4 regions of the Salinivibrio sp. PR932 genome follow, and region 4 is predicted to be linked to each of the others. Evidence: predicted binding sites of a transcription regulator. Region 4 holds the regulator's gene; each other region holds the start of a gene.
The links. The regulator PurR, encoded in region 4, represses purine synthesis genes. The targets are predictions, from matches to a motif close to TNANGNAAACGTTTNCNTNA.

Region 1 (7,263 bases), on a different contig from region 4:
AAAGGGCGGATTGCATCCCTTCCCGTGGCGCGATGAAAGCCCCTACGATGTGTTGTCTGTAGGCCACTCCTCCACATCAATTAGCGCCGCATTGGGAATGGCTATTTGTGCCGAAAAAGAAGGGAAAAACCGCAAAGTCGTTAGTGTGATTGGAGACGGAGCCATCACCGCAGGGATGGCATTTGAGGCGATGAACCATGCTGGGGACGTGAAACCCGACATGCTGGTGATCCTCAACGACAACGAAATGTCGATTTCAGAGAATGTTGGTGCCCTCAACAATCATCTGGCGCAGCTTCTTTCTGGTAATTTGTATACCACCATCCGAGAAGGGGGCAAAAAAGTCCTCTCGGGCGCACCACCAATTAAAGAGCTGGTCCGTCGCGCTGAAGAGCACCTCAAGGGGATGGTTGTGCCGGGGACCATGTTTGAGGAGCTCGGCTTTAACTATATCGGCCCAATCGATGGTCATGACGTGGAAGAGCTGGTTAAAACGCTAAAGAACATGCGTAACCTGAAAGGGCCGCAGTTCTTGCACGTGATGACGAAAAAAGGCAAAGGCTACGCGCCTGCGGAGAAAGATCCGATTGGTTATCACGCCGTTCCTAAATTCGATCCAAGCGTACATACCCTACCGAAATCAAAACCGGCCAGCCCGACATTTTCCAATGTCTTTGGTGACTGGTTGTGTGATATGGCCGAGCAAGACGACAAACTGCTAGCCATTACCCCGGCGATGCGCGAAGGCTCTGGTATGGTGCGCTTTTCCAAGGCGCATCCTGACAAATACTTCGATGTTGCGATTGCCGAACAACATGCCGTCACTCTAGCGGCAGGTATGGCGATTGGTGAGTACAACCCTGTGGTGGCTATCTACTCCACCTTCTTACAGCGTGCGTACGATCAGCTGATCCATGATGTCGCCATTATGAACTTGCCGGTATTATTCGCGATCGACCGCGGTGGCATCGTGGGCGCCGACGGCCAAACGCACCAAGGGGCATTTGATTTAAGCTACCTAAGATGCATCCCGAATCTAGTGGTGATGACGCCAAGCGACGAGAACGAATGCCGTCAAATGCTCTATACCGGTCATATTCATCAGGGCCCGGCCGCGGTTCGCTACCCGCGCGGGGGAGGCATGGGCGTTGATATTGAACGCGATATGCATGCACTCCCTATCGGTAAAGGCGTGCAAAAACGCCAAGGTAAGCGCGTTGCGCTACTTAACTTTGGTACTCTGCTGCCCGGCGCCCTCGCGGCAGCAGAAGCGCTTGATGCAACCGTGGTAGATATGCGCTTTGCCAAACCTCTGGATACCGATTTAGTGGCAGAAATGGCGAAAACGCATGATTGCCTCGTCACTATTGAAGAAAACGCCACCGCTGGCGGAGCGGGAACCGGTGTGATTGAAAGCTTGATGACGCAAGGTGTCATCAAGCCGGTATTGCAAATTGGCTTGCCCGATCGCTTTATTCCACAAGGCACTCAACAAGAATTGCATGCTGAACTGCAATTAGATGGTGAGGGGATCGAAGCGCAAGTACGTGCTTACCTCGATAAAATAGGCCTGTCTTTATAAGACGGAACATTTAGACTAAAAAAGCCCGCGATACTAAGCGGGCTTTTTGATCCGTGATTACGCCATAATCTGGCGATGATGACGATTACTTGGTGCCGAAGATTTTATCGCCGGCATCACCTAGGCCAGGGACGATGTAGCCTTTGTCATTCAGCTTTTCATCGATAGCAGCAGTATAGAGCTCGACATCCGGATGCGCTTTTTTCAAAGCTTCAATACCCTCAGGAGCAGAGACTAACACCAATACTTTGATGTGCTGACAACCTTGCTCTTTGAGCAAATCGATAGTGGCAATCATCGAACCACCCGTTGCCAGCATAGGATCGACCACCAGCGCCATGCGCTCGTCGATATTGCTCGCCAACTTGTGGAAATACGGTACAGGCTCTAGCGTTTCTTCATCACGGTAAATGCCGACCACACTGATACGGGCACTTGGTACATGCTCTAGCACACCGTCCATCATACCGAGCCCTGCACGCAAAATAGGCACCACGGTGACTTTTTTACCTTTGATTTGATCAACGCTGACTGGGCCGTCCCAACCTTCGATGGTCACTTTTTCTGTTTCGAAGTCTGAAGTGGCTTCGTATGTCAGTAGGCTACCCACTTCAGTGGCAAGCTCACGAAATCGCTTAGTGCTAATATCCCGCTCACGCATCAATCCAATTTTATGCTTCACTAACGGGTGCCCGACTTCCACGACCTTCATCTTAGACTCCTTACAAAAAACAAATTCTCGGTAGTATACACGAAAGGGTTTTGCTAGCGTAGATCAAAGGCTTGACATCTCGCTTATTTCCTCATCAAACAGCTGACGCAAACGTTTTCCTTTCTAATTATCTACTGATAGAATAGCGCCGACTTTTGACTTCCAACTCCGGCGAGGAATTGCAGTGAGCGGTAAACAATCATCTCTTAGCTACAAGGATGCAGGTGTCGATATTGATGCGGGTAACGCCCTAGTCGACCGTATCAAAGGCGTCGTCAAACAAACTCACCGTCCTGAAGTAATGGGCGGCTTGGGTGGGTTTGGTGCCCTGTGTCAGTTACCGACCAAGTATAAAGAACCCGTGCTGGTTTCCGGCACTGATGGGGTAGGAACCAAATTACGTTTAGCGCTTGATGCCAATAAGCACGATACGATCGGCATTGATTTGGTCGCTATGTGTGTGAACGATCTGATTGTTCAAGGGGCTGAACCACTCTTTTTCCTCGACTACTACGCGACCGGAAAATTAGATGTCGAGACAGCGGCCGATGTGGTCACAGGGATTGCGCATGGATGCCAACAAGCCGGTTGTGCCCTGATCGGTGGCGAAACCGCTGAAATGCCGGGCATGTACTCAGGGGATGATTATGATGTCGCTGGGTTTTGTGTCGGGGTCGCGGAAAAATCCGCATTAATTGATGGCAGTAAGGTCGGTGAAGGCGATGCTCTGATTGGTCTGGCTTCTAGCGGTCCTCACTCAAACGGCTACTCTCTGATCCGTAAGATCTTGGAAGTTAGCGAGGCTGATTTAACCATGCCACTCGAAGGCAAACCTTTGGTTGAGCACTTGCTAGCACCGACTCGCATCTACGTGAAGTCAGTACTCACTTTACTTGAGCAATACCCTGCCCACGCCATTTCTCATATCACCGGTGGCGGCTTCTGGGAAAACATTCCCCGCGTATTGCCTCAAGGTACAAAAGCCGTTATTGATAGAAATAGCTGGCAATGGCCAGCCATTTTTAACTGGTTGCAGGCACAAGGCAATGTCAGTGACTATGAAATGCTGCGCACCTTTAACTGTGGCGTCGGCTTAGTCATCGCGCTACCACAAGCACATGCCGAACAAGCGATTGCACTGCTTAATGAGTCAGGGGAAACCGCTTGGCAGTTGGGCCATATTGCAACAAGTGCTGACGGCGAAGCGCAAGTGGAGTTGGTGTAATGACAAAACGCATCGTGGTGTTGATCTCGGGAAGTGGCAGTAATCTTCAGGCCTTAATCGATAAGTGCCCGCAAAACGCAAAAATTGTTGGCGTGATTGCAAACAAGCCAGATGCCTACGGCCTAACCCGCGCGGATAATGCTGGGATCGAGACTCGCGTGCTCGAAAACTCGCGCTATGACACTCGCGACGCTTACGATCATGCGTTGGCAACCGCCATTGATGCGTTCGCTCCTGACTTGGTCGTTCTCGCCGGCTTTATGCGTATACTCACCCCAGCCTTTGTCGAGCACTACCAAGGACGAATGCTGAATATTCATCCGTCGTTGCTCCCCAAATACACGGGCTTACATACCCACCAGCGCGCGATTGAGGCGGGTGATACCGAGCATGGCACCTCAGTGCATTTTGTCACAGAAGAACTGGATGGTGGCCCGGTGATTTTACAAGCACGTGTCCCCATCTTTGCAGACGACGACGCCAATACCGTTGCCGCCCGGGTGCAACAACAAGAGCACCAGATTTATCCTTTGGTTGTTCGCTGGTTTGTCGAAGAGCGCTTACGCATGGAAGCTGGCCAAGCTTGGCTCGACGGCGCGCCGTTGGGCCCTGCTGGCTATGCCGCTGATGAATATGACGACCTAAAAGCCTAGTGTGATTCGCCCTGATCAAAAAAGGCGCCTGATGGCGCCTTTTCTATGCTGGCAAAACCGCAATCAGGTCGTTGCATACTGATCTTGATTGGTGCAATACACTTCACCAAAATGGAAGACGCAGTACTCCCCTTCTGCCATTTTGTGCCAGTTTTCATTATTGGTTAGCGGCTGAGTCGCGATCACAGTGACGACATCATTGGGCGTAGTCTCCTCATGAAAATCAACCGTCATTTCCTGATCGATCAAGCTCGCTTTACCAAACGGGGCCCGCCGTGTAATCCAGTGCAAGTTATTACTGCAATACGCCATCACATAGTCACCATCGCTAAACAGCATGTTGTACACTCCAAGTGCACGTAACCGATCGCAACGCGAGGCGATAAAGTCGAACACCTCACACATGTTATCGGGTTGCTGTGGGTAGTGCTTGTATAGCTCATTGAGCAGCCAACAGAAGGCTTTTTCGCTGTCGGTTTCTCCCACAGGCTTAAAGTGGCCCGTTTCTAAGCTTTCAAACCCAGATAGCTGACCATTGTGGGCAAACGTCCAATAACGTCCCCAAATTTCGCGAGTAAAAGGATGCGTGTTTTCAAGGCTGACGCCACCTCGATTAGCCTGACGAATATGACTGACTACCGCACAGCTTTTGATCGGATAACTGGTTACCAGCTCAGCCACTTTAGATTGGCAGCTTGGGGCGGGATCTTTAAAAGTGCGAAACCCTTTCCCTTCGTAAAAGGTAATGCCCCAGCCATCTCGATGCGGTCCTGTTTTTCCACCGCGCTGAATAAGCCCAGTAAAACTAAAACAGATATCCGTCGGCACATTGGCACTCATGCCAAGCAGTTCACACATTCTTTCATCTACCTCCGAGCATTATGCCGCCATTTCCTTTTCCACCAGCTGGATAAGGATATGGATAATCTTAATATGAACTTCTTGAATACGATCTGCATAGCCAAAATGAGGGACACGAATTTCGATATCCGCAAGACCAGCCATTTTGCCGCCGTCTTTTCCAGTCAGCATGATGGACTTCATGCCTTTCGCTTTCGCCGCATCGATCGCGTTAAGAATGTTGCCTGAGTTTCCTGAGGTAGACAGACCAAAGAGGACGTCGCCTTTCATGCCGACGGCTTCAACATAGCGTGAAAAAACAAACTCATAGCCAAAGTCGTTGGAAACACAAGAAAGGTGGCTTGGATCAGAAATCGCAATCGCAGGATATCCCGGACGGTTTTCACGATAACGGCCCGTTAACTCCTCGGCAAAATGCATGGCATCACAGTGCGAGCCACCGTTCCCACACGAAAGCACCTTGCCACCCGCTTTGAAGCTATCGGCCAATAGCTTGGCAGCTTCTTCAATTTGTTGAATGTTTTTGTCGTCACTTAAAAAGGCATTCAGAACAGTAGCGGCTTCCGACAGCTCACCGCGAATAATATCTTGGTACATGGCATGTTCCCATCGTTGAAAAAGGCCAGGCTCTCACTCTGTGCACCGGGGGGGTGAGAGCGGATTTAAGGTCAGTGTAACCGTATCGTTTTGTGCCTGTCGACTGCCGCTTGCGTGTTGGTCTCGAGCTAGGTCACGTTTGTTCAAATGGCAACCTATCTTTCCAACTTTGGCGAAGAATGATTGATGATTTTCTCACCTTGCAAGCCACATCACACCGTATCAATTTACAAATATTTAAATTTTTGCTTACATTAAGTGGTACGACCTCTTACCTCACTTGAGGGGAGGCTAACTAAACCGAAGGAGATGACGTGATGGCGACAGGGTTATTTATCGCTGCCATGCTAATTGTGGCAGGCGTACTCGCATACCATCGTGCCAATTTGCTGGTTTCAACAGCTGTATTGGCTGCGGGACTAGTAGTAGGGACTTTACTGGGTAGTGTCGGACAGATCACTTGGCTGATCTTTGCCGTAATCGCACTGCCACTTAATATCGCGACATTCCGTCGCAACTGGATCAGTAAGCCAGCGTTTAAAGCGTTTAAATCTGTGATGCCAGAAATGTCAGCCACAGAAAAAGAAGCTATCGACGCAGGCACAGTATGGTGGGAAGCCGATCTTTTCCGTGGCACGCCTGACTGGAACAAATTGCATGATATCCCAGCACCACGTTTAAGTGCCGAGGAGCAGGCGTTCTTGGATGGTCCTGTGAATGAAGTCTGCCGTATGGTTGATGACTATCAAGTCACCCACGAGCTAGCAGATTTACCACCAGAGGTATGGCAATACCTGAAGGACAACAAGTTCTTCGCCATGATCATCAAAAAACAATATGGTGGCCTCGAGTTCTCCGCTTACGCCCAGTCTTTGGTGTTACAAAAACTGTCTGGCGTGTCAGGCGTACTGTCATCTACGGTCGGGGTCCCTAACTCCCTCGGTCCGGGTGAGCTGTTGCAGCACTACGGCACCAAAGAGCAAAAAGACCACTACTTACCGCGCCTTGCTGAGGGTAAAGAAATTCCATGCTTTGCCTTAACCAGCCCAGAGGCAGGCTCCGATGCGGGCTCGATCCCTGACTACGGAGTAGTCACAAAAGGGATGTGGGAAGGCAAAGAAGTGCTGGGGATGAAAATCACCTGGAACAAACGCTACATCACCCTAGCCCCTGTCGCTACCGTACTCGGTCTCGCGTTTAAACTTCGCGATCCTGACCATCTACTTGGTGATCAAGATGAGCTCGGTATTACCTGTGCACTGATCCCGACCGATTTAGAAGGTGTCGATATCGGCCGTCGTCACTTCCCTCTGAACGTTCCATTCCAAAATGGACCGACACAGGGACATGACGTCTTCGTTCCAATGGACTTTATCATTGGTGGCCAGAAAATGGCGGGCCAAGGTTGGCGTATGCTGATGGAATGTCTGTCGATTGGTCGCGGTATCACCCTGCCATCGAACACCACAGGCGGCCTGAAGTCAGCAGCCTTGGCAACCGGTGCTTATGCGCGTATTCGTCGTCAGTTCAAATTGCCGATCGGTAAAATGGAAGGGATTGAAGAGCCTCTAGCGCGTATCGCAGGCAATGCTTACGTGATGGACGCCGCCAGTGCCCTGACCGTGACCGGGAT
Region 2 (7,263 bases), on a different contig from region 4:
CTTGAGCTTGTTCATTCGGTTTTGCACTGCGAGGTACTCAAGGATACGGTCTTTAACACGCTCCAAGCCATAATGATCAGCATTGAGTACTTCTTCAGCTTTGGCGAGGTCTTTTTTAACCTTAGAACGCTTGGTCCAAGGCACACTGATCATCCAATCGATGTAGCTGCGCACAACGGTCGCTTCTGCCGACATTGGCGACATCATCTTCAGCTTCTGCAATTCTTGCTCGGTTTTTTCTCGAGCTTCTTGCGGCATTTTAGATTCTTCGATTTTCTGCTTCAGCGCTTCAAACTCATCGGGAGCATCATCCAGCTCACCCAACTCTTTTTGGATGGCTTTCATCTGCTCATTGAGGTAGTACTCGCGCTGGCTTTTCTCCATCTGCTTTTTCACGCGGCCACGAATACGCTTTTCGACCTGCAGCAAGTCAATTTCTGACTCCATCATGGTCATCAAGTATTCAAGGCGCTCAGCGATGTCGATAATTTCGAGAACTTTTTGCTTATCTTGCAGTTTTAACGGCATGTGAGCCGCGATGGTGTCAGCTAGGCGAGCAGCTTCTTCAATCCCATTTAATGACGTTAACACTTCCGGCGGGATCTTCTTATTCAGCTTGATAAAGCCTTCAAATTGGCTAATCGCAGTGCGAACCAATACCTCTTGCTCACGCTCATCCATAGCTGGCGTGGTAAGATACTCGGCTTCCGCCGTAAAGAAGTCGTCTTCGCTAAACTGGTCAATACGTGCACGTTGCATCCCCTCAACCAGCACCTTAACCGTACCATCCGGAAGTTTAAGAAGCTGAAGGATCGTCGCCACCGTACCAACGGTGTACAAGTCAGAGATGCTCGGGTCATCGGTGGCGGCATCTTTTTGCGCCACCAACAGAATTTGTTTGTCATTGTCCATCGCCGCTTCTAAACAGCGGATCGATTTTTCCCTTCCCACAAAGAGTGGTATCACCATGTGAGGATAAACCACCACATCCCGAAGTGGCAGCACCGGAATTTCAATGCGCTCGGAACGCTCCAAGTTCATATGCTTCTCTCTTCCGTTCAATCTGATTAAGAGTATATGGGGACTGTTGGACAGGTTTCAACGGCTCCACCGCCAGAAAATAAAAAAGGGAGCAATCACTCCCTTTTCTTTTACCACTGATAAGGTTACACGCAATACTCGCGGTTATTCACCACCAGCTGCTTGGCTATCAGCGTGTTCATATATTAATAGCGGCGCTGACTCACCACGGATCACTGATTCGTCAATCACCACCTTGCTTACCTCTTTACTCGATGGCAAGTCGTACATGGTATCCAACAACACAGCTTCTACGATTGAGCGTAGACCGCGAGCACCTGTCTTGCGTTCCATGGCTTTCTTAGCGATGGCACGAAGCGCGTCATCACGGAACTCAAGTTCAACCCCGTCTAACTCTAGCAATGCACTGTATTGCTTGGTTAGCGCGTTTTTCGGCTCTCGCAAAATCTGTACAAGCGCATGCTCGTCCAATTCTTTAAGCACCGCAGTGACAGGTAAACGGCCGATAAACTCAGGGATCAAGCCGTATTTGACCAAATCTTCTGGTTCAACTTTACCGAAAAACTCGTCCGCTGACTTGTCGCTTGCACCTCGGACTTCTGCACCAAAACCGATGCCAGATCCCTTATCGACACGCTGCTCAACCACTTTATCCAATCCAGCGAATGCACCGCCACAGATAAAGAGGATTTTCGAGGTATCAACTTGCAAGAACTCTTGTTGCGGATGCTTACGGCCACCTTGAGGTGGAACCGATGCGACTGTCCCTTCTACCAATTTGAGTAGGGCTTGCTGCACACCCTCACCCGATACGTCTCGCGTGATCGATGGGTTATCGGATTTGCGTGAGATTTTGTCAATCTCATCAATATATACAATGCCGCGCTCTGCTTTGGCGACATCATAGTCACACTTTTGCAGCAGCTTTTGGATAATGTTTTCGACGTCTTCACCGACATAACCCGCTTCGGTCAATGTGGTGGCATCCGCCATGGTAAATGGTACATCAAGGAAACGCGCAAGCGTCTCAGCCAGTAGGGTTTTACCACTACCCGTCGGGCCTATCAGCAAGATATTACTTTTGCCAAGTTCAACACCGTCGGCGCTTTTATCGCCATTGCGCAAGCGTTTGTAGTGGTTGTACACGGCAACCGACAGTACCTTTTTGGCTTGCTCTTGGCCGATAACATAATCATCCAGATGCTCACGGATTTCACGCGGCGTAGGAAGGGCATCCCCTTCACGCTTTGGCATCACTTCTTTGATTTCTTCACGGATGATGTCGTTACATAGGTCGACACATTCGTCGCAAATGTAGACCGATGGCCCAGCAATTAACTTGCGAACTTCATGTTGGCTCTTACCACAGAACGAGCAGTAAAGCAGCTTGCCGCTTCCACCGTCTTTTCGCTTGTCTGTCATTCGCTAACCTCTTTGGGGCGTTTGCCCATCGTTGCCTTTTGTTGAGTTTACAACAAATCGGCCACTTTTTCCGACCCGACACCCGCTCACATGTGTGGGAATGAGAAGTTATCCTCTCATTTCAATGCATAGCGGTATACCTTTTCTACTTGGCGCAACAATACCGGATTCCGTGCGCTCTAGCATTACATCCATGTTTGGATGTAATCCGGCGAGCCATGGTCTTTTCCGCTGTCACGCCAAGCATGTAGGGTATTCGTCTGGTTTAATCTCGTTGATTGAGTACGGCGTCAACCAAGCCATAGTCCACCGCTTCTTGAGCAGACATGAAATTATCGCGGTCCGTATCACGTTCGATAATCTCCATCGGCTGACCCGTATGCTCTGCCAGCAAGGTATTCAGGCGATGCTTGGTTTTGATCATTTCTTTGGCATGGATTTCAATATCTGACGCCTGCCCTTGGAAACCGCCAAGTGGTTGGTGAATCATCACGCGTGAGTTTGGTAGGCAATAACGCTTACCCTTTGCCCCCCCCGCAAGTAGGAAAGAGCCCATTGAACAGGCTTGGCCTGTACACAGTGTGCTCACATCCGGTTTGATGAACTGCATGGTGTCATAAATTGCCATACCGGCGGTCACCACACCACCTGGGGAGTTGATATATAGATAAATATCTTTTTCTGGATTCTCCGACTCCAAGAACAACATCTGGGCCACAATCAGGTTGGCCATTTGATCTTCTACCTGACCAGTGAGAAAAATGATGCGTTCTTTCAACAGGCGGGAGTAGATATCGTAGGAACGCTCTCCTCGCGATGTTTGTTCAACCACCATGGGAACCAAAGCATCCATGATGGGGGGCATTGCGTGTTTATCTTGATTGCTCATAGCGTAATATCCCTAATCGAATTCGTTAACTCTCGCCTTAACCAAGGTTTAGCATAAAACGCTGTAACAGGTCACTAAAATGTTATGTCGTTGATCGCAGCTGGATGATTCATCGACAATTTTCTAAGCAAAAGTTACCTTCGCTATCGCATGATTGGCGGACAGTCGAATAGAACCTTAGACGGAAAAAATGGCCCAAATGACAAGTCATTAGGGCCATTTTATGCAGATACATGAACGGGGTGTCAATGACAACACCCACGTTTTTTATTGCGTTTTTACGCTTGTGGTGCTGCGTTCATCAGATCGCTAAAGCCAACGTTGGCTTCAGAAACCTTCGCTTTACCCAACAGCGCGTCGATCGCTTGCTCTTCAAGCGCGACATTACGCATGTTTTCCATCAGCTTCTGATCTTTTTCGTAGTAAGCAACCACTTCTGCTGGATCTTCGTATGCAGAAGCCATTTCTTCGATCAGAGCTTTAACTCGCTCGTCGTCTGCTTCTAGCTCTTCTGCTTTGATCACTTCACCCAGCAGCAGGCCAACGCTAACACGACGTTTGGCTTGTTCTTCAAACAGCTCACGTGGCAGTTGTGATGCGCTGTCCATGTTGCCACCAAAGCGTTGAGCCGCTTGCTGACGCAGAACATTGATTTCTTGATCGATCAAGGCAGACGGTACGTCGATTTGGTTTTGCTCAACCAAGCCGTCAAGGACTTGCTCTTTGATCTTGTTTTTGATCGCTTGCTTCAGCTCGCGTTCCATGTTCTTACGGACTTCGGCTTTTAGGCCTTCAACGCTGCCATCCGCAATACCGAAGCGCTGAACGAACTCTTCAGTTAGCTCTGGCAATTCTTGCGCTTCAACAGTGTGAAGTTTGATCGCGAACTGCGCCGCTTTACCTTTTAGGTTCTCAGCGTGGTAGTCTTCTGGGAAGTTGACGTCGATAGTGAATTCTTCACCCGCTTTTTTGCCAACCAAGCCATCTTCGAAACCAGGGATCATGCGGCCTTGGCCCATGACTAGCTGGAAGCCTTCCGCTTTACCGCCTTCGAATTCTTCGCCGTCAATGGTACCTGTGAAGTCTAGCGTTACACGGCTATCTTCTTTTACTTCACCGTCAGCTTCAACCCAGTTCGCTTGCTGCTTACGCAGGGTAGTCAGCATTTCTTCAACGTCGCTGTCTTGTACTTCTGCGTGCGGTTTTTCAACTTCGATCGCTTCCAAACCTTGCAGTTCAACTTCTGGGTACACTTCAAATTCAGCTTTGAATACCAGATCTTTACCCGCTTCATTCTCTACCGGTGTAAAGGTTGGCGCGCCTGCTGGATTAGTTTTCTCTTGGATGATGGCTTCGATGAAATGACGCTGCATTACCTCGCCCAGCACGTCTTGGCGTACTGCATCGCCATACATGCGAGAAACCATTTTCAAAGGTACTTTACCTTTACGGAAACCATCAAAACGACGATTTTTAGCAATGTTGCGTAGCTCTTTCGTGACTGCGTCTTCAATGTTTGCAGCAGGCACAGTGATGGTCATTTGGCGCTTTAGGCCTTCGGTGGTTTCAACGGTAACTTGCATTATAAAATTAACCTCAAATTTACTCAGGGGTACTGAGTGATGTTGACCAGTTTTTACTGGTGTCATCATCCGAGCTATGAATCCGTCATAGCCCCTGCGAATCCGGATACACGCAATTGGCGTATCGAGCTATCTCATCCGAGACTGAAAATTAAGACGCGCTATTATAGCGGCACCCGTCAACTGAGTCGAGACAAGGGGCGACCGATGGCGTTTCAATATCGAAATTGGGGTGATATCTCACAATTCAACCGGGCAAGATCACATCTTTTTGTGTTTTTGCACTGTTTGGTTAGATTTTGAGCAGAAATGGGAGACTATTTTCACTAGCGAGAACAAGAGAAATGGCACGCCCTACAGGATTCGAACCTGTGACCCACGGCTTAGAAGGCCGTTGCTCTATCCAACTGAGCTAAGGGCGCAAAATAGATATGCAGCGGGGATTATAAAGCGAGGTCAGGCGTCGTCAACGGTTTTCACCGAAATGTCTAATCAGTTGCTCAAAAGCACGCCAGTTCGCGCGGCATAAAAGCCCTTTTGTGTGGTGTGCCTCCAACCAATATAAGGCGATATCTGGCACAACACCTTTGATTCACAATGACTTTGACAGTTTCTCTGCCACCAAACCACTCAAAGCAAACGTTTGCGCAATAGCTTTTAAGCCCAAAGTTTGTCACAATATCGACCCGTTTTTTGCTCTCTTAGCCAAAGGATACTTATGGCCGCACAAATCATTGATGGAAAACTGATCGCGCAAACGGTGCGTCGAGAAGTCGCAGCACGTGTTGCTGCCCGTAAAGAAGCGGGACGCCGTGCGCCCGGGCTTGCCGTGATTTTAGTGGGTGACGATCCAGCGTCACAGGTCTATGTGGGCAGTAAGCGTCGCGTCTGTGATGAAGTGGGCTTTGTCTCTCGCTCTTACGATTTGCCGTCAACCTGCTCTCAGCATGAATTACTGACGCTGATCGATACACTCAATGATGACGACACCATCGATGGTATCTTGGTGCAACTGCCTTTACCTGCGGGCATTGATGCTACCTCTGTCCTTGAACGTATCCGTCCCGACAAAGACGTCGACGGCTTCCATCCTTACAATGTGGGCCGTTTGTGCCAACGTATGCCAACCCTGCGTTCCTGCACCCCAAAAGGGATCATCACCTTACTTGACCGCTACAACGTACCTTTGCGTGGCAAACATGCCGTTGTGGTCGGTGCCTCAAACATTGTCGGCCGTCCGATGACACTAGAGTTGCTCCTCGCCGGATGTACCACAACCACTTGCCATCGTTTTACCCAAGATCTCGAAGCGCATGTACGTCAAGCCGATGTGTTAGTGGTCGCCGTCGGTAAACCTAAATTTATTCCCGGCGAGTGGATTAAGCCCGGTGCAATTGTGATTGATGTGGGGATTAATCGCATGGATAACGGCCAGCTAATCGGTGATATTGACTATGACGTGGCATACGAAAAGGCAAGCCATATCACGCCTGTTCCCGGCGGTGTTGGCCCAATGACGGTGGCGACACTGATTGAGAATACCTTGATGGCCTGCGAGCAATACCACGACGCCTAATCGTGTCATGATGAGAAGAAGCTGGCTGACCGCCGGCTTTTTTACATCAACAGCGCCGGTTCCGGCTCTGACGCTTCGAGACAATTGCTATGCCGGGAAATACATCAGCGGTATGGAATAGCAGTCAGGCCATCTGCATGTATATATAGCATTGAGCGGCCGACATCATAGATATAGGAGGCCTAAATCTCCTGACGCCAGTCACTCGCCGTGCTCTGTGATTCAACCAGCACTCACATATCGATTGTCGACGCGAAGTTCAGTCTGCTTATTAAGAATTTTGATCAACAAAATAGAGCGCATCTCGCCGTCTTTTTCCTTAAAAATCGCTTCCGCCCCTTCAAATTGCCCCGCTTGGATAGTGACCGCTTGGCCGGGTTTAAAGCCATCATTAAGCTTTTCACGCTGCTCGTCGCTATCTTCCATGATCATAAGCTGCTGGATCAGCGATTGGTCAACTTGAATAGGATGGGCGCCTTGGCGAACAAAATCGACCACGCCCCGCGTTGAGCGTACAGAGGTATATTGCACTTCTTCAGGATCGAAGTGAGCAAAGACATAATTAGGGAAAAGGGGCTCTTCAACTTGCTGGCATTTACCACGGCGAAGTTTTTCAACCGTGACGATGGGGTAATAACAGTCTACGCCTTGGCGTTTTAAGTTTTGCTCTGCGCGTTGTTGTTCAGCGCGTTTACAGTAGAGCAGATACCAATGCTTCATGTCGTTCTGTCCTTGAGATCGGCTTTCGCACT
Region 3 (7,263 bases), on a different contig from region 4:
AAGTTAAATTCGACATAGCGTCCGCGGCGGTAAAGCTGGAAATCTCGCTCACGCTCACCATAGGGCGTTGCCTTGCGGCGCTGTACAATCGGCAGGTAAGCATCGATAAAACCTTTTCCAACCGCTTGGGTGTAGGCAAAGCACTGCTCGAATGGCCACTGGTTCAAATCATCAAAGAAAAGCCCGCCGACGCCACGGGTTTCATCGCGATGGGGCAGATAAAAATAGCGATCGCACCATGCTTTGTGATCAGCGTACACGCTATCACCGAAGGGCGCGCACAAGGCTTTGGCGGTCTCATGCCAATGCTGGCAGTCTTCCTCGAACGGATAGAAAGGCGTGAGGTCAAAGCCACCGCCAAACCACCACACAGGATCGGCGCCTTCCTTTTCAGCAATGAAAAACCGCACGTTCGCATGCGAGGTCGGCACGTACGGGTTGTGAGGGTGGATCACTAACGACACCCCCATGGCCTCAAAGCAGCGCCCGGCGAGCTCTGGGCGATGCGCGGTCGCCGAGGCAGGCATTTGATCGCCAAATACGTGCGAGAAGTTCACTCCCGCTTGCTCAAATACTTGGCCCTGACGCAGGACGCGACTGCGACCACCGCCCCCTTTCTCACGCTCCCACGCATCTTCAATAAAATGCGCTTGACCATCTTCTTGCGCAAGCTGTTGGCAAATATCATCTTGAAGTTGGAGGAAAAAAGCCTTCACGGCTTGCTTATCAATTGTCGACTGACCGTGTGCCACGCTCACATCCTTTGTTACTGAGACTATGTGCTTACTTTACCTGATCCAAGCACTGGGATCTTGACGGAATTTCATCCCCCACCGCTTACGCAAACGTTTTCCTTGCGATGAAATCTGGGTATAATTCGCGTCACGCTCAGCTTATCTTATTCACGCTTGTCATCAAGAAGGACGTATTATGACTGTCGGTATCATCATGGGCTCGCAATCCGATTGGCCTACCATGACACATGCAGCGGCTATGTTGGATCACTTTGCCATCCCTTACGAAACCCGTATTGTCTCTGCCCATCGCACACCACAGTTACTTGCCGACTACGCCCAACAAGCGGCCGAGCGCGGGATTAAAGTGATTATTGCCGGCGCTGGGGGGGCCGCCCATTTGCCTGGGATGACCGCCGCACACACCAGCCTGCCGGTGCTCGGCGTGCCGGTCCAGTCAAAAGCGTTAAAGGGCATGGACTCATTGCTTTCTATTGCTCAAATGCCCAAGGGCGTGGCAGTGGGCACGCTCGCCATTGGTGACGCAGGCGCCGCGAATGCAGGCCTCCTTGCCGCACAAATTCTCGCAACGGCCGACCCTGACTTGATGGCAAAAGTGGATGCGTTTCGCCAAGCGCAAACTGAAGCCGTTCTCGCTCAACCCAATCCACAAGGGTAAGGCCATGAATATTCTGGTGTTAGGTGCGGGACAACTGGCCCGGATGATGGCCTTGGCCGGCGCACCGCTCAATCTTATCGTCAGCGCCTATGATGTGCGTAGTGGCGACATTATTCACCCACTGACGCTGCAACCACTAGGGCACGGCCTCAATACGGCTATCGCCGGCGCAGATATTATCACCGCGGAATTTGAGCATATCCCCGCTGATATCTTGCACCAATGCGAGCAAAGCGGGAAGTTACGCCCCAGTGCTCAGGCGATTCTAACCGGTGGCGACCGCCAAATTGAAAAAGCCCTGCTGATGCAAGCAGGTGTCGCCAATGCGCCATACCGAGTGGTGTATACACAGGCCGATTTAGAAAAGGCGGTCGACGCACTGGGGGCCCCCTTGGTCCTCAAAAGCACCTTGGATGGTTATGACGGCAAAGGACAGTGGCGCTATCGTGACGGCGATGATCTTCACGCATTATGGGCCGAGCTCGACGCCTTTCTCACCGCGCCAGAGCAACGCGATGGCCAAGCCATCATTGCCGAAGCCATGATCCCTTTTGACCGAGAAGTGTCACTGATTGGTGTGCGTGGCGCGAATGGTGAATTTGCCAGTTATAGCCTGACCCAAAACCACCACCATGATGGGATATTAACCTTGTCTGTGGTGCGCCCGGATGAGCATGCCTTGCAAACACAGGCGGCGGACATGTTGGAAAAGATTGCCAGCGCGCTTAACTATGTGGGGGTACTCGCGGTGGAATTCTTTGATGTGGACGGCAGCTTGCTGGTGAACGAGATAGCGCCTCGGGTGCACAACTCCGGTCACTGGACACAGCAAGGTAGCGCGTGTTGCCAATTTGAAAACCACCTGCGCGCGGTCAGCGGCTTACCCCTTGGCCCGACCGATTTAATCCAGCCAACGGCGATGATTAATATCTTAGGCCAAGGCAGTGTCCCGCTTGCGACCTATCGTGATGCCCATGTGCATTGGTACAACAAAACGCCTCGTCCGGGGCGTAAAGTGGGTCATATTAATGTCACGGCCACATCGAACGCGGCGCTTGCCACCAAGTTAGCCAGTCTCGCCAGCTACCTCCCCGATGATGCTTTTCACGGTTTGAAATCGGCGGCATTAGCTCTCGCCGCGCAAACCGATTAGCCTTCGCTCTCCGATTCTGCAGCCGATTCACCTTGAATCGCGCTGCAGGGTTTATCGGCACATTGATGCACCGTCTTGCCGCCTTTCTTGCGTTCCACCAGCAGCGCAAAGCCACATTGCTCGCAGGTGCCGGCTATCGGTTGTGCGTTTACCGCAAAATGACACTTCGGGTATTGGTCACAGGCAAAAAAGCGCTTGCCGTAACGCGAGGTGCGCTCCACCAGCTCACCTTTGTGGCAGGCAGGGCAAGTGAGGGTAGTATGATCCGGTTCATCCGGTTTTTCGATATGCGTACATTGCGGGAACTGATCACAGCCAATAAACATACCGAATCGACCTTGACGTAACACCAATTCTCCCTGATGACACGCCGGACAAGCCACGCCAAGGGCTTTTACTACATGGCCATCGCCATGATGTAACGCTTTGGTATAGTGGCAGTCTGGGTAGGCCGTACAGGCCAGAAACGGGCCTCGTTTGCCCGATTTAAACGCAAGAGCGCTGCCACATTCCGGGCAGCGCTCGTGGGTATTCGGGGTGTTATCTTTACTCATTCACACCTTTTACTGTCATTGATAAGCGTTAATGCACGTATCCCTCTTGTGCGTCGTACAGCATTTCTTCCATCTGTGTATACGCACGTTCGTTACCAGGCACGTTAAACAGCACCATCAAAATAACCCATTTTAGATCATCAAGACCAAATTCTTGGGTCTCGAGTTCCATCACCCGATCGATGACCATTTCACGCGTTTCCGGTGAAAGCACCCCAGCCTGCTCCAAGAATAAGAGGAAGCCTCGGCTTTCTTGGTCAATAAAGCGCGTTTCTTGCTCGGTATAGATTCGGATCGAGCTTTGGGCACTGCCTGATAGGTAAGGCTGTTTATCCGCATTTTGCAACTGTGCCAGCTTTTCAAGCCAGTTCAGGGCTTTATATATATCGTCTTGATGAAAACCCGCGCGGGACAATTCATCTGCTAACTCGTCCTGATCGATCATCACTTCCACATCGCTATGGATGTAGGTTTCGAACAGGTACATAAGAATGTCCATCATGGCTAGCCCCTCCTCGTTCTGACATAGCCACCGGGTACTGCTGCTACAAGCCCCTGGAGTTCTAAGTCTAACAACTGCATCATGATTTCGTGAACCGGTTGGTTGCAGCGCTCAGCCAGTACGTCGACACACGTCGCTTTAGTACCTACGTTAGCCAACAGCTCAGGAAATGGCAATCCTTCATGTGTATCTAACTTAGGCGCGTCACTAAATAATTCGGTTTGTTGACACGCGGCGAAGCTTATCAGGCTATCAATTTCATGCAAGATATCATCGACACAGTCTGTGAGTGTGGCCCCTTGTTTAATCAATTGGTGGCATCCACGCGACTGGACTTGGTCAATGGGCCCAGGAATCGCAAACACATCACGATTTTGCTCAAGTGCATAACGTGCCGTGATCAGCGATCCACTTTGTGGCGCGGCCTCTACCACTAATACGCCTGCCGACAAGCCACTGATCAACCGGTTGCGCCGCGGAAAGTGTTCGGCTCTTGGCGGTGCCTCTGGCCAGAACTCTGAAACCAGTGCGCCCTGTGCTTCAATCCGCTCGGCCAATGCGCGATGTCGTGCAGGATACACATTGGCAAGCCCGCTTCCTAGCACCGCCAATGTCTTACCGTGACCTTCAAGAGCACCTTTGTGTGCTCGGCCATCGATACCGAGCGCAAGCCCACTGGTAATCGCAACACCATGCTCAACCAGTTGTTTAGCAAATTGATACGCCGTTTCTAAGCCTTGCGGGGTCGCGTGACGACTGCCCACCATCGCCAATTGAGGCATCGCCAAGCAAGCCAGATCGCCTTGCACATACAAGAGCAAAGGCGGCCGTGCGATTTCTCGGAGTAATGCAGGGTAAGCTGGGTGGTCAAAGCCAATCAGGTGACAATGCTCTTGCCTCGCCCACTCAAGGCTACGCTCAATCATGGCATGATTGGGATGCGTGATAGCCTGACATTGCTCAGCGGTTAAACCAACCGCGGCAAGATCATGAGCAGTTTGCTCACTCAACGCATCGATGGGCACTTTGGCCAACAGCGCGCGTCGCTGCGAAACGCGCAACCGCGGCACTTGGGTCAGTATCAACCACCCTCGCAGGGATTTATCGCGCATAGGCCAGTTGAGGGGACGGTGGCACCGCATGCATGCCGGCTTTAATTGGCTGACGCGCTTGGGTGATCACCGCCAAACTGACCCACGGATAAGCCCGAACCACCATGGTTTGTCCCACCGTCACATCAGGCAAGGCGGTCATCGGCTGCGCAGTACTGTCACTGGCGTTTTGATAGCGATACTCACCAGGGCCATTTAATACGTTGGCACCAGCTTCAGTGACAGTAAACATTTGCCCGGCTGTCACGCCATCATTGGCGCCTTTATCAAGTACCACAAGCTGACCATTCGCGACATACTCACTGCCATACAGATGCCCCAATAATGTGGCATCAGTTTGAGCCGCTTGGGGCCAAAAGCGCGGATGCGTGTTCTCGGGTAAAGGTAACAAGACATCATTGGGGCGCACTTCTTGCACTACCCGAGTCAATGTCATCACACTGCGCCCTTCACTTCTCGCACGGATGCGTCCATCAGCCACATGTTTTAAGCTCACCATCGCGGTAGGTTCGGCGCTAGCCTCTGACGTCGCAGGGCGTAAAAAGGTTTTCTCAACCCGAAACACTTGCCAATCCTTAGCACTCAGCGACGCATCCACATACAGGGTATCGTGCACTGACAGATATTGACGCCCATCCGCCGAGCCAAGGACGCGAGGCAGCGCCACCAAACGCGCTTTTTCAACCAGCATGTCCTGCTGTAAGTACGGCAGCAGCATAGGATCGACACTGCTCAGCGCTGGCGTCTTAGGCGAACCTCCCTTTGCTGCAATCGCACGCCTAGGCTTATAGCTAACGGTCGGTTTCCCCGCTTGCCATGTGAGGGTGAGCACATCGCCGGGATAAATAAGATTGGGATCTTTTATGGTCGGATTTGCGTACCACACTTCAGGCCATTGCCAAGGGTTATCGAAAAAGGTAGCGGCGATATCCCACAGGGTATCCCCTCGTTCAACCACATATCGCTGACTCTCGGCAGAGCTGGCTGCCAGTACTGGTAGCGCGATAGCCAATAGCCCAGCGGCGGCGAGATTGAATAGCTTTCTTGTCATCAATGTCTTCCTCACCAGACGGATGATGCTGATGCTGTCAATTGGCTGTCAAAATGTCTAGAATTAACCCAATTACCCCGTGCCGCTTTCGGCACAGTTCAATTTTTATGAGACGTTATGGCTTTATTGAACGTATTAACATTCCCAGATGAGCGTCTTCGCACCGTCGCCAAGCCGGTCGAAGCAGTGACGCCTGAGATCCAAAAAATGGTCGACGACATGCTCGAGACCATGTACGACGAAGACGGTATTGGTCTCGCCGCGACTCAGGTGGATTTTCACCAACGTATCGTGGTGATCGATATATCTGAAACCCGTGATGACCCTATGGTGTTAATTAACCCAGAGATCATCGAAAAACGTGGCGAAGACGGTATCGAAGAAGGCTGCCTGTCCGTACCGGGTTCCCGTGCCTTAGTGCCACGTGCTGCCGAAGTGACTGTGAAAGCGTTAGACCGCGACGGCAATCCATATCAGTTTGATGCTGACGACCTGTTGGCCATTTGTGTCCAGCATGAGCTTGACCATTTAGAAGGTAAGCTGTTTGTTGACTACCTCTCGCCATTGAAGCGTCAACGCATCAAGCAGAAGATGGAAAAAATCAAACGCGCTAACCAAAAAGCAAGCTGAGGTCACTTTGAGTACACCGCTGCGTATTGTATTTGCGGGCACGCCGGATTTTGCCGCGCGCCATTTGCAAGCCCTGCTCAACAGCGAGCATGAGGTGATTGCGGTTTATAGCCGCGAAGATAAACCGGCAGGCCGAGGCAAGAAGCTCACGGCAAGCCCAGTGAAAAAGCTCGCGCTTGAGCATAACTTACCCGTGTATCAACCCCGCACGCTGCGTGATGAACAAGCGCAAGCGGAACTGGCAGCCTTAAACGCTGACGTGATGGTCGTGGTCGCTTACGGGCTGATCCTGCCCAAAGCGGTATTGGATACACCGCGATTGGGCTGTGTGAATGTCCACGGCTCTATTTTGCCACGTTGGCGCGGCGCCGCGCCAATTGAGCGTGCCGTGTGGGCGGGCGATACCGAAACCGGTGTCACCATCATGCAGATGGACGAAGGCCTTGATACCGGCGATATGCTAAAAATCGCCACGCTGCCTATCGAAGAAACCGATACCAGTGCCAGCTTGTATACGCGTTTGGCAGAATTGGGGCCCCAAGCCTTGATTGATTGTCTCAATGACATGGCCAACGGCATTATTCTTGCCGAGCCACAAAACGATGCCAAAGCCAACTATGCCGAGAAGCTGACCAAGCAAGAAGCCAAAATTGATTGGACACAAGATGCTGCGTTTATCGGACGCTGCATTCGCGCCTTTAATCCACGTCCAGTCAGCTACTTCACCTTGGGAGAGCAAAATATCAAAGTCTGGCAGGCCAATGTGCTCGACATTGATGTCGACGCCACACCTGGCACAGTGATCAATACCGACAAGCACGGTATTCAGGTTGCTACCGGCAAAGGTG
Region 4 (7,263 bases):
TGCGCTCTAGCTTTAGGTGGCCATGCATTTCGCCCGGCTTTCCCATTAAGTTGTAGTAGCCATAAGCGATCTTGCCTTTAGGGAAAGGCGCCTTCACTTCAAATATCGAGCCGCCAGAATGCACGATCGCGGTCACCGGACCGCCCCACTCGGCCACTTGACTTAACACCGTTTCGGCGTGTTGCCCATCTACCCAGGTTTGATACTCGGATGGCATCGCGCGTACCACCTCACCTTCACTGACACCCAGCGTATTCGCCATATCCGCGGGCAGCATGGAGGCGTTCTCGGTGAGTAAGGCATTGACTTGCTCGGTCAATGTAGTTGTCATGGTTTACTCCCAGCCTATTGTTATCGTTTTCTGTTGGGCAGGGACAACCCTGCCCATGTTTAGTGTTTGATTAAAATTGATAGCGAACGTTGAGTTTAATATCCCGACCCGGTGATGCGACTTCAGACCACGCCGTGGTGTAATACTCATCGGTGAGGTTTTCGATCGCGAGATCAAATTTCACACCATCCCAAGCACCGTTAGGGCTATAGCTTGCATACAGGTCCCACAAGGTATAACCGTCATAGCTCTTCTGATCGGGGTTCTCGTCTTGATCCGCGTAATGAGACACTCGCGCACCCAAGTTCACCGGTAACGTCGCTAAACGATAATCCGTTTCCGCGACCAGTTTATGTGCGGGAATTTGCTCCAAGTAACGGCCATCCGCTTTATCCTTGCCTTCCATTTGGCTATAGCTCAAATCGTTTTTAAACTGACCATATTCATGATGGAAGCTCAGCTCTACCCCCTCCAATTTGGCATTGCTTACATTCTGGCGGGTGGTGGTCGCTCCCATAAAATCCACGTTCATTTCGATAAAATCTTCGACATCATTGCGGAAAACACGCGCATCGATATAGCCACTATCCAGATAAGCCATCGGAGCAAACTGATAGGTCAGCGCTAATTCTTTGTTTGCACTGTGTTCAGGCTTAAGGTTTGGATTAGGGACAAAACGGTTAATCAGTTTTGAAGGTCCCATCGGCACCACAAAATGGGTTCCACTGGCATACATTTCCTCTAAACTTGGCGCGCGAAAAGCTTCCTGATAGCTTGCCGTCAACGCCAACTGTTCGGTCACATTCCACGTCAGTGCAGTAGATGGTGACCATTGGCTGTCACTGGCATCCTCAATGGTTGATGTTGCTCGCGTGTCTTCATTTTTGTAATCGTCAAATCGCAGACCGGCAGTCCATTGCCAAGCTTCTGCAAGCGGAATCTCTAGCTGACCAAACACGCCAATGCTTCGCGCTTTCGCATCTTGTCCCTCAGGGCGCTCTCCCGGCGCACTTTTATCGTCACGCTGAGTTTGGTAGTGATCGAGATAACCATCAAATCCTGCGATAAATTCAATATCGTTGAATTGAGCACGATTGGTGAGTGACAATCCTAAGGTTTGCATTTGGTTGTCATCATGCTCATCGGTTGCGACACGATATTCTTGCATTTGCGTATCGTTCCAATAGACACGAGATGAAAGGTCAACCCAATCATTCATTGGTGTGTATTGATACGCTACAGCAAGGCTTTGGTCTTGAGTTTGGCGATGCACCAATGGATAGTTACTTGACGGGTCTTGAACCGAGGGATTCGACGGTGACATGGCATCACGGTCGCCTTGGCGCGCCGAGAAAGTCCACTGGTGCACAAGAGACGGTGTATAAGTGACCTTCGCAAGTCCTCCTTTCTCACGACTCGCGGAGTAGGATAAAGCTTTACCATTGCCCAGTTGATTGTCATCAGCATCGTGATAATAGCTCTGCACTAGCCAATCAATCTTATCCGTGCGCCCAAATACAGCGCCACTCGTACGCGATGCATTGTCGTTACTGTGGAAACCTTGCTTCAAGTAGCCACCAATATCTTGGTCAGCATCCAAGAAGTCTTGAGCAGATTTGGTGTTTTGCGCAACAATCCCACCAATCGCTCCTGAACCCCACACTGTGCTCGCGGGACCGCGAACAACATCAACAGTCTTGAGTAACTCCGGGTCGATAAACAAGCTTGAGCGATGCCCCAGAGAGAAATTCTGGCGTACACCATCAATCAGTTGGACCACGCGTCCGTTATCACTACTGAGCCCTCTAATCACTATGGCTTGTGATTCATCTCGCCCGCCACCGGCAATGGTTACATTGGGCAAATGGCGAATCAGATCCGCCACACTGGTTCCCTGCCGCTTTTCAATCTCTTCGAGTGATACCGTGCTCACAGCAGCAGCGCCGTTCGCTTTTTGTGCGTCAATGCGGCTCGCATACACCGATATAACGTCTGATGACGAATCCTCCGTGTTTTGCGTATCCGCAAACGCCGAAGGAATAAATGCCAATGTGCCAAGGGCAGCACCAATAGCAAGTTTGATCGCAGAAGGCATGAATAGGTTTGAGACATCCGTTTTTACCAGCATGGGTCTTCCTGTGCGTTAATTACAAATGAGAATCATGAACAATTTGGCAGGATTGTATTGATCATTAATGGCAATGTAAACGATAATTGCTCGTAATTAGGTTTGTAACTCATAATTACATTCCTGTTCGCTAACAGTGTGTAATGGACAGACGTCGAGCATTGCACTCACATTGACTGGTTTAATAAATAAAGGAATTCATCATGGCAACTGCCGCGGTTAGACTGCTTGCCCTCGTCTCTGCACTACTCTCACTCTCAGTCACAGCATCACCACGCATAGTCAGCGCAGGGGCTGGTGTAACAGACTTACTGGTTGAATTAGGCGCGACAGAACAGATAGTTGGCATTGATGTCACCAGCCATCTTCCGAACAAAGAAGTGCCGAATGTCGGCTACCACCGCCAACTTGCCGTCGAAGGTGTGCTGTCTTTATCACCGACTCTAGTCGTAGGCTCAGATGAAATGGGCCCTACCCCGGTTTTGGAGAAAATCGAAGCGTCAGGGGTAACCGTGGCTCGACTGTCTAGTGAACCCAGCGTCGAGACACTCAAAACACGGATTAAAAAAGTCGCGAGCCTGACTCATACAGAGTCCAAAGCCGCAGCCTTACTGGCCGATATAGACACCAAGCTTGCGACATTGAGAGCGCATGCCCCTAAAACCTCGCTCAAAGGTGTCTTTCTTTTGGTTCACCAAGGACGTCCTGCCAGTGTCGCGGGAGCCAATACCTCACCGGATACCTTGTTGTCGCTGATGGGTGCGACTAACCCTGCCGCCGCGGCGCTCAGTAGCTATAAACCACTGTCGCCAGAAGCGTTACTTGGCTTTGATCCAGACTTTATCTTGGTCATGCAGCGTTCTCTCGACCAGCTAGGCGGTGTTGAAGGGCTCGCTGATGCCGTGCCTTTACTCAATGCCACGCGCGCATTCCAACAGCAGCGAATTATTCCAATTGACGGCAGTGTATTAGTGGGAGGGCTTAGCTTGAAATCACTGGATGAAGCCATTCGTATTCAGCGCGCTGTCGTTGGAGAGAACGACTAATGCAAGCGTCTTTTCGATCCTCACAGTCGCATGTTTTTCCGGCGCTCATCGTCGCACTTGTCGTCGTAGGGATAACATCTATTGCGGTGGGACAATGGCAACTTGGCTGGCTGACCAGTTTACAGAGCTTAACCCCTTGGCATGACAATATTGAGCCGCATGTGCTCGCCATCGTTCAACAAGTTCGATTACCTCGAACCTTGCTGTGTATTTTTATCGGTGCATTGCTCGCCGTTTGCGGCACTTTGATGCAGGGGCTTTTCCGCAACCCGCTCGCTGACCCGGGTATTATCGGTGTCTCTGGCGGCGCATCATTAGGAGGCGCACTGGGCTTGCTATTGCTCTCTTGGGGCAGTATCGAGGCCAGCTTTGTGTTTTCGGTGCCTGCCTTTGCGTTTATCGGTGCACTACTGGCAACCCTATTTGTATACAGAATTGGCACAACGGCCATGGGCAGTTCGGTAACCATCATGTTGCTAGCGGGCATTGCGATCAGTGCTTTGTCCGGCGCTGCATTAGGCTTGATTAACTATGTTGCGGATAATCAAACGTTACGAGACATCGCCCTTTGGTCGATGGGGTCACTGACCGGTGCGACTTGGGGACAGATTGTTCTCACTGGCATCGCTGCATGCTTACTCACGGTATTTGCCTACCAGCGCGCACGCCACTTAAATGCCCTTTTGCTCGGTGAAAACGAAGCGGCGTATTTGGGCATTGATGTACACCATTTAAAACGCCTACTCATTGTTGTGACTGCGGCGGGAATGGGCATTGCGGTAAGTGCTGCCGGTCTTATCGGCTTTGTGGGTCTAGTGATCCCACACATTGGACGTTTAATTGCCGGCCCGGATCATCGCACACTGGTGCCCTTATCAGCCATTCTTGGTGCCCTGTTACTGACCTTGGCCGACATTGTTGCCCGTGTCATTGTCGCACCCGCCGAATTGCCGGTTGGCATTATTACCGCCCTAATGGGGGCTCCTTTCTTTCTATGGCTTCTTATTCAACAACGAAAAGCAGTGGTTCACGAATGACAGATTCTGCCCTTCAAATCTCCAAGCTCAGCTATGCGCTTAACGGCCGTCAACTGCTAAGCGAGATTAATCTCGCCTTTACTGCCGGCCAGTTACACGTTTTACTCGGGCCGAATGGTGCGGGGAAAAGTACACTGTTAAAGCAATTGATTAGCGACAAACATCAACATGGCAGTGTGCAGTTTTGGCAACAGCCAAAGAGCCAGTGGCAAGGCGAAGAATTTGCCCGACGAGTTGCCTTCCTGCCCCAACATAGCGGGCTCACGTTTGCATTCTCAGCACAAGAAGTGGTCGAGATGGGGGCGACACCACTAAAGGCAAACCGAGAACAGATCGCGGCCCTGGCTAACGAGCAACTAACGGCATGGGATATTAGCCATCTTGCTCATCGACCGTATCCGATTTTGTCTGGCGGTGAAAAACAACGCGTACACATGGCGCGCGTGTCATTACAGCTGGCACAAACCGCACCGGATCAAGCGATTCTGATGCTGGATGAACCCACTTCGGCCTTAGATATTACCCATCAACATTACACCCTAAAGCGCTGTCGAGCACTCGCTGACCAAGGAATGACAGTACTCGTAGTGTTGCACGACCTGAATTTGGCGGCGCAATACGCCGATCAACTGCATTTTCTGAAAGCAGGTCGAATCGTCCTATCCGGCGATCCGTGGCAGTGTTTTAGTAGTGATAGAGTGGCAGACATCTACCAATACCCGCTGACCGTATTGACGCACCCAGAGCATAACTGCCCACTGATCGTGTCTTAATTGACAAATACATCATAGCTGGCTCACAAAACCGCCTGTTGGTCCGTTTTCGCTGATCAGACCAATTGCGAGTGTGCGCCAACCTAAGTAAACTGAGAGCGCAACCGATTAGCTATGAGAATGGATGAAATCGGATTCGTTACCTTCGCAACCGTCTGATGTGCCGGGATTGTGAAAGACATCGCCGCTGAGAAACAGCGGCGTTTTTCTGTAAGGTCGCGAGTAACGATCCCTACGCATTACTACAAAGAAGAATCAAGATGGCAACGATTAAAGATGTCGCGCGTCTCGCCGGTGTATCGACCACGACGGTGTCGCACGTGATAAACAAAACCCGCTTTGTCGCAGAGAAGACGACTGAGAAAGTATGGCAAGCGGTTGAAGAATTGAACTACGCCCCAAGTGCTGTGGCGCGAAGCTTGAAGTGCAATACAACACGTACACTGGGTATGTTGGTGACTAAATCCACCAACCCCTTTTTCGCCGAACTGGTTCACGGTGTGGAAGACTATTGCTATAAGCAAGGCTACACGCTGATTCTCTGCAATACCGAGGGTAACCTTGAAAAGCAACGCGACTACCTGCGTATGTTGTCTGAAAAACGCGTCGACGGACTCATTGTGGTGTGCTCTGACCTCAACGAAGATTTGATGCTGTTATTAGAAAAAAAACGCGATCTGCCTATGGTCGTGATGGATTGGGGCAGTCATCATATCGATACAGACCGTATAGAAGATAACGCTGAATTGGGCGGTTACCTTGCTACCAAACACTTTATTGATAATGGTCATACTAGGATTGGCTGCATTTCTGGCCAAATGGATAAAAATACCTGTAAGCATCGCTTAAACGGTTATTTCCGCGCGTTAAAAGAAGCCAACATTCCAGTAAATGAAAATTGGTTGATTGAGGCAGATTTTGAAGCCGATCAAGCGCAAATTGCAGCGAAGCAATTAGCGACAATGTCAGACCGCCCGACCGCTGTGTTTTGTTTTAATGACATTATGGCATTAGCGGCCATTAGTACATTTAACGAGCACGGCTTGAAAGTGCCAGATGATATATCGGTGATTGGTTACGATAATATTGATCTCACCGAGTATTTCTCGCCACCATTGACAACTATTCACCAGCCCAAACGCCGCCTAGGCAAAACGGCCGTCAAGCTCTTGCTCGCGCGAATTGCCAACAACGAGACTCAACAGCAAGTGTTCGAAATGCAACCTGCACTAGTGAGTCGACAGTCAGTTAAAACACTATCTTAATGTTTTAACGAAATTTTTATGAAGAGCACCGTCAATGCCTTGGCGGTGCTTTTTTACGCGACTACTCTTCCTATAGTGCTTTTACTCTAGTTCATCAATTACACCCACCCTGAACCAAGATCACACTTTGCGTAATAGGAGAGGACGACATCGGTGTCTAATTATTATATGCTTAATAGCGATTGAACAAGGCAAACCATGGCGAAAGCATGGGACGCAAAGCCTCCGGCCTAATGGTAATTTGACATGATGTCAAAATATCAACGGTAGCGGGGTTGCCAACATATCAAAGCTGACAAATTTGATGGCTCGTTGACAATTCTGCGATCTTGCCTTGTTACATTATGACGTCTTTTTTAGGCATTAGTAATTCATCGAGATTTTAATCAAATGGATAAACCAGCTTTAAAGAACGCAATGAAGTTATTTGCCAAATTGGGCAGTATAAAGTCCCGTTCAATGTTTGGTGGGTTTGGTATCTTTTGTGAAGACACCATGTTCGCACTTGTCGTTAACAACACTCTCCATTTACGTGCTGGAAAAGAAAACGAAGCACTATTAAAAAAACAAGGCTTATCACCCTACGTGTATAAAAAGCGGGGCTTTCCCGTTGTGACGAAATATTTTGCGATTCCTGAATACTGGTGGGATGACCAAGATAAACTGCTCACTGAAGCCAAAGA

Region 1: a site for PurR is predicted at 2,398-2,417, ahead of purM (phosphoribosylformylglycinamidine cyclo-ligase). Genes of this name have one in related genera too.
Region 2: a site for PurR is predicted at 5,567-5,586, ahead of folD (bifunctional methylenetetrahydrofolate dehydrogenase/methenyltetrahydrofolate cyclohydrolase FolD). Genes of this name have one in related genera too.
Region 3: a site for PurR is predicted at 838-857, ahead of purE (5-(carboxyamino)imidazole ribonucleotide mutase). Genes of this name have one in related genera too.

What each region holds. Positions count from the first base shown of each region.
Region 1 is NZ_MUFM01000006.1:112,537-119,799, forward strand. Features, by position in the region: gene dxs (1-deoxy-D-xylulose-5-phosphate synthase) at 1-1,582, shown strand, start outside; gene upp (uracil phosphoribosyltransferase) at 1,668-2,294, opposite strand; gene purM (phosphoribosylformylglycinamidine cyclo-ligase) at 2,479-3,519, shown strand; gene purN (phosphoribosylglycinamide formyltransferase) at 3,519-4,172, shown strand; gene BZG84_RS04725 (class II glutamine amidotransferase) at 4,236-5,030, opposite strand; gene lpcA (D-sedoheptulose 7-phosphate isomerase) at 5,052-5,630, opposite strand; gene fadE (acyl-CoA dehydrogenase FadE) at 5,948-7,263, shown strand, end outside.
Region 2 is NZ_MUFM01000001.1:108,473-115,735, forward strand. Features, by position in the region: gene lon (endopeptidase La) at 1-1,041, opposite strand, end outside; gene clpX (ATP-dependent protease ATP-binding subunit ClpX) at 1,186-2,463, opposite strand; gene clpP (ATP-dependent Clp endopeptidase proteolytic subunit ClpP) at 2,729-3,352, opposite strand; gene tig (trigger factor) at 3,631-4,935, opposite strand; tRNA gene BZG84_RS00500 (tRNA-Arg) at 5,281-5,357, opposite strand; gene folD (bifunctional methylenetetrahydrofolate dehydrogenase/methenyltetrahydrofolate cyclohydrolase FolD) at 5,654-6,511, shown strand; gene rfaH (transcription/translation regulatory transformer protein RfaH) at 6,734-7,231, opposite strand.
Region 3 is NZ_MUFM01000030.1:2,307-9,569, forward strand. Features, by position in the region: gene hemF (oxygen-dependent coproporphyrinogen oxidase) at 1-752, opposite strand, end outside; gene purE (5-(carboxyamino)imidazole ribonucleotide mutase) at 931-1,413, shown strand; gene BZG84_RS12920 (5-(carboxyamino)imidazole ribonucleotide synthase) at 1,418-2,566, shown strand; gene BZG84_RS12925 (DNA topoisomerase family protein) at 2,563-3,120, opposite strand; gene BZG84_RS12930 (DUF494 family protein) at 3,149-3,622, opposite strand; gene dprA (DNA-processing protein DprA) at 3,625-4,734, opposite strand; gene BZG84_RS12940 (LysM peptidoglycan-binding domain-containing protein) at 4,724-5,785, opposite strand; gene def (peptide deformylase) at 5,903-6,415, shown strand; gene fmt (methionyl-tRNA formyltransferase) at 6,423-7,263, shown strand, end outside.
Region 4 is NZ_MUFM01000007.1:55,345-62,607, reverse strand. Features, by position in the region: gene hutX (heme utilization cystosolic carrier protein HutX) at 1-331, opposite strand, end outside; gene BZG84_RS05110 (TonB-dependent hemoglobin/transferrin/lactoferrin family receptor) at 402-2,459, opposite strand; gene BZG84_RS05105 (heme/hemin ABC transporter substrate-binding protein) at 2,663-3,505, shown strand; gene BZG84_RS05100 (FecCD family ABC transporter permease) at 3,505-4,542, shown strand; gene BZG84_RS05095 (heme ABC transporter ATP-binding protein) at 4,539-5,315, shown strand; gene purR (HTH-type transcriptional repressor PurR) at 5,576-6,580, shown strand; cyclic di-GMP riboswitch class I at 6,761-6,863, shown strand; gene BZG84_RS05085 (TfoX/Sxy family DNA transformation protein) at 6,971-7,263, shown strand, end outside.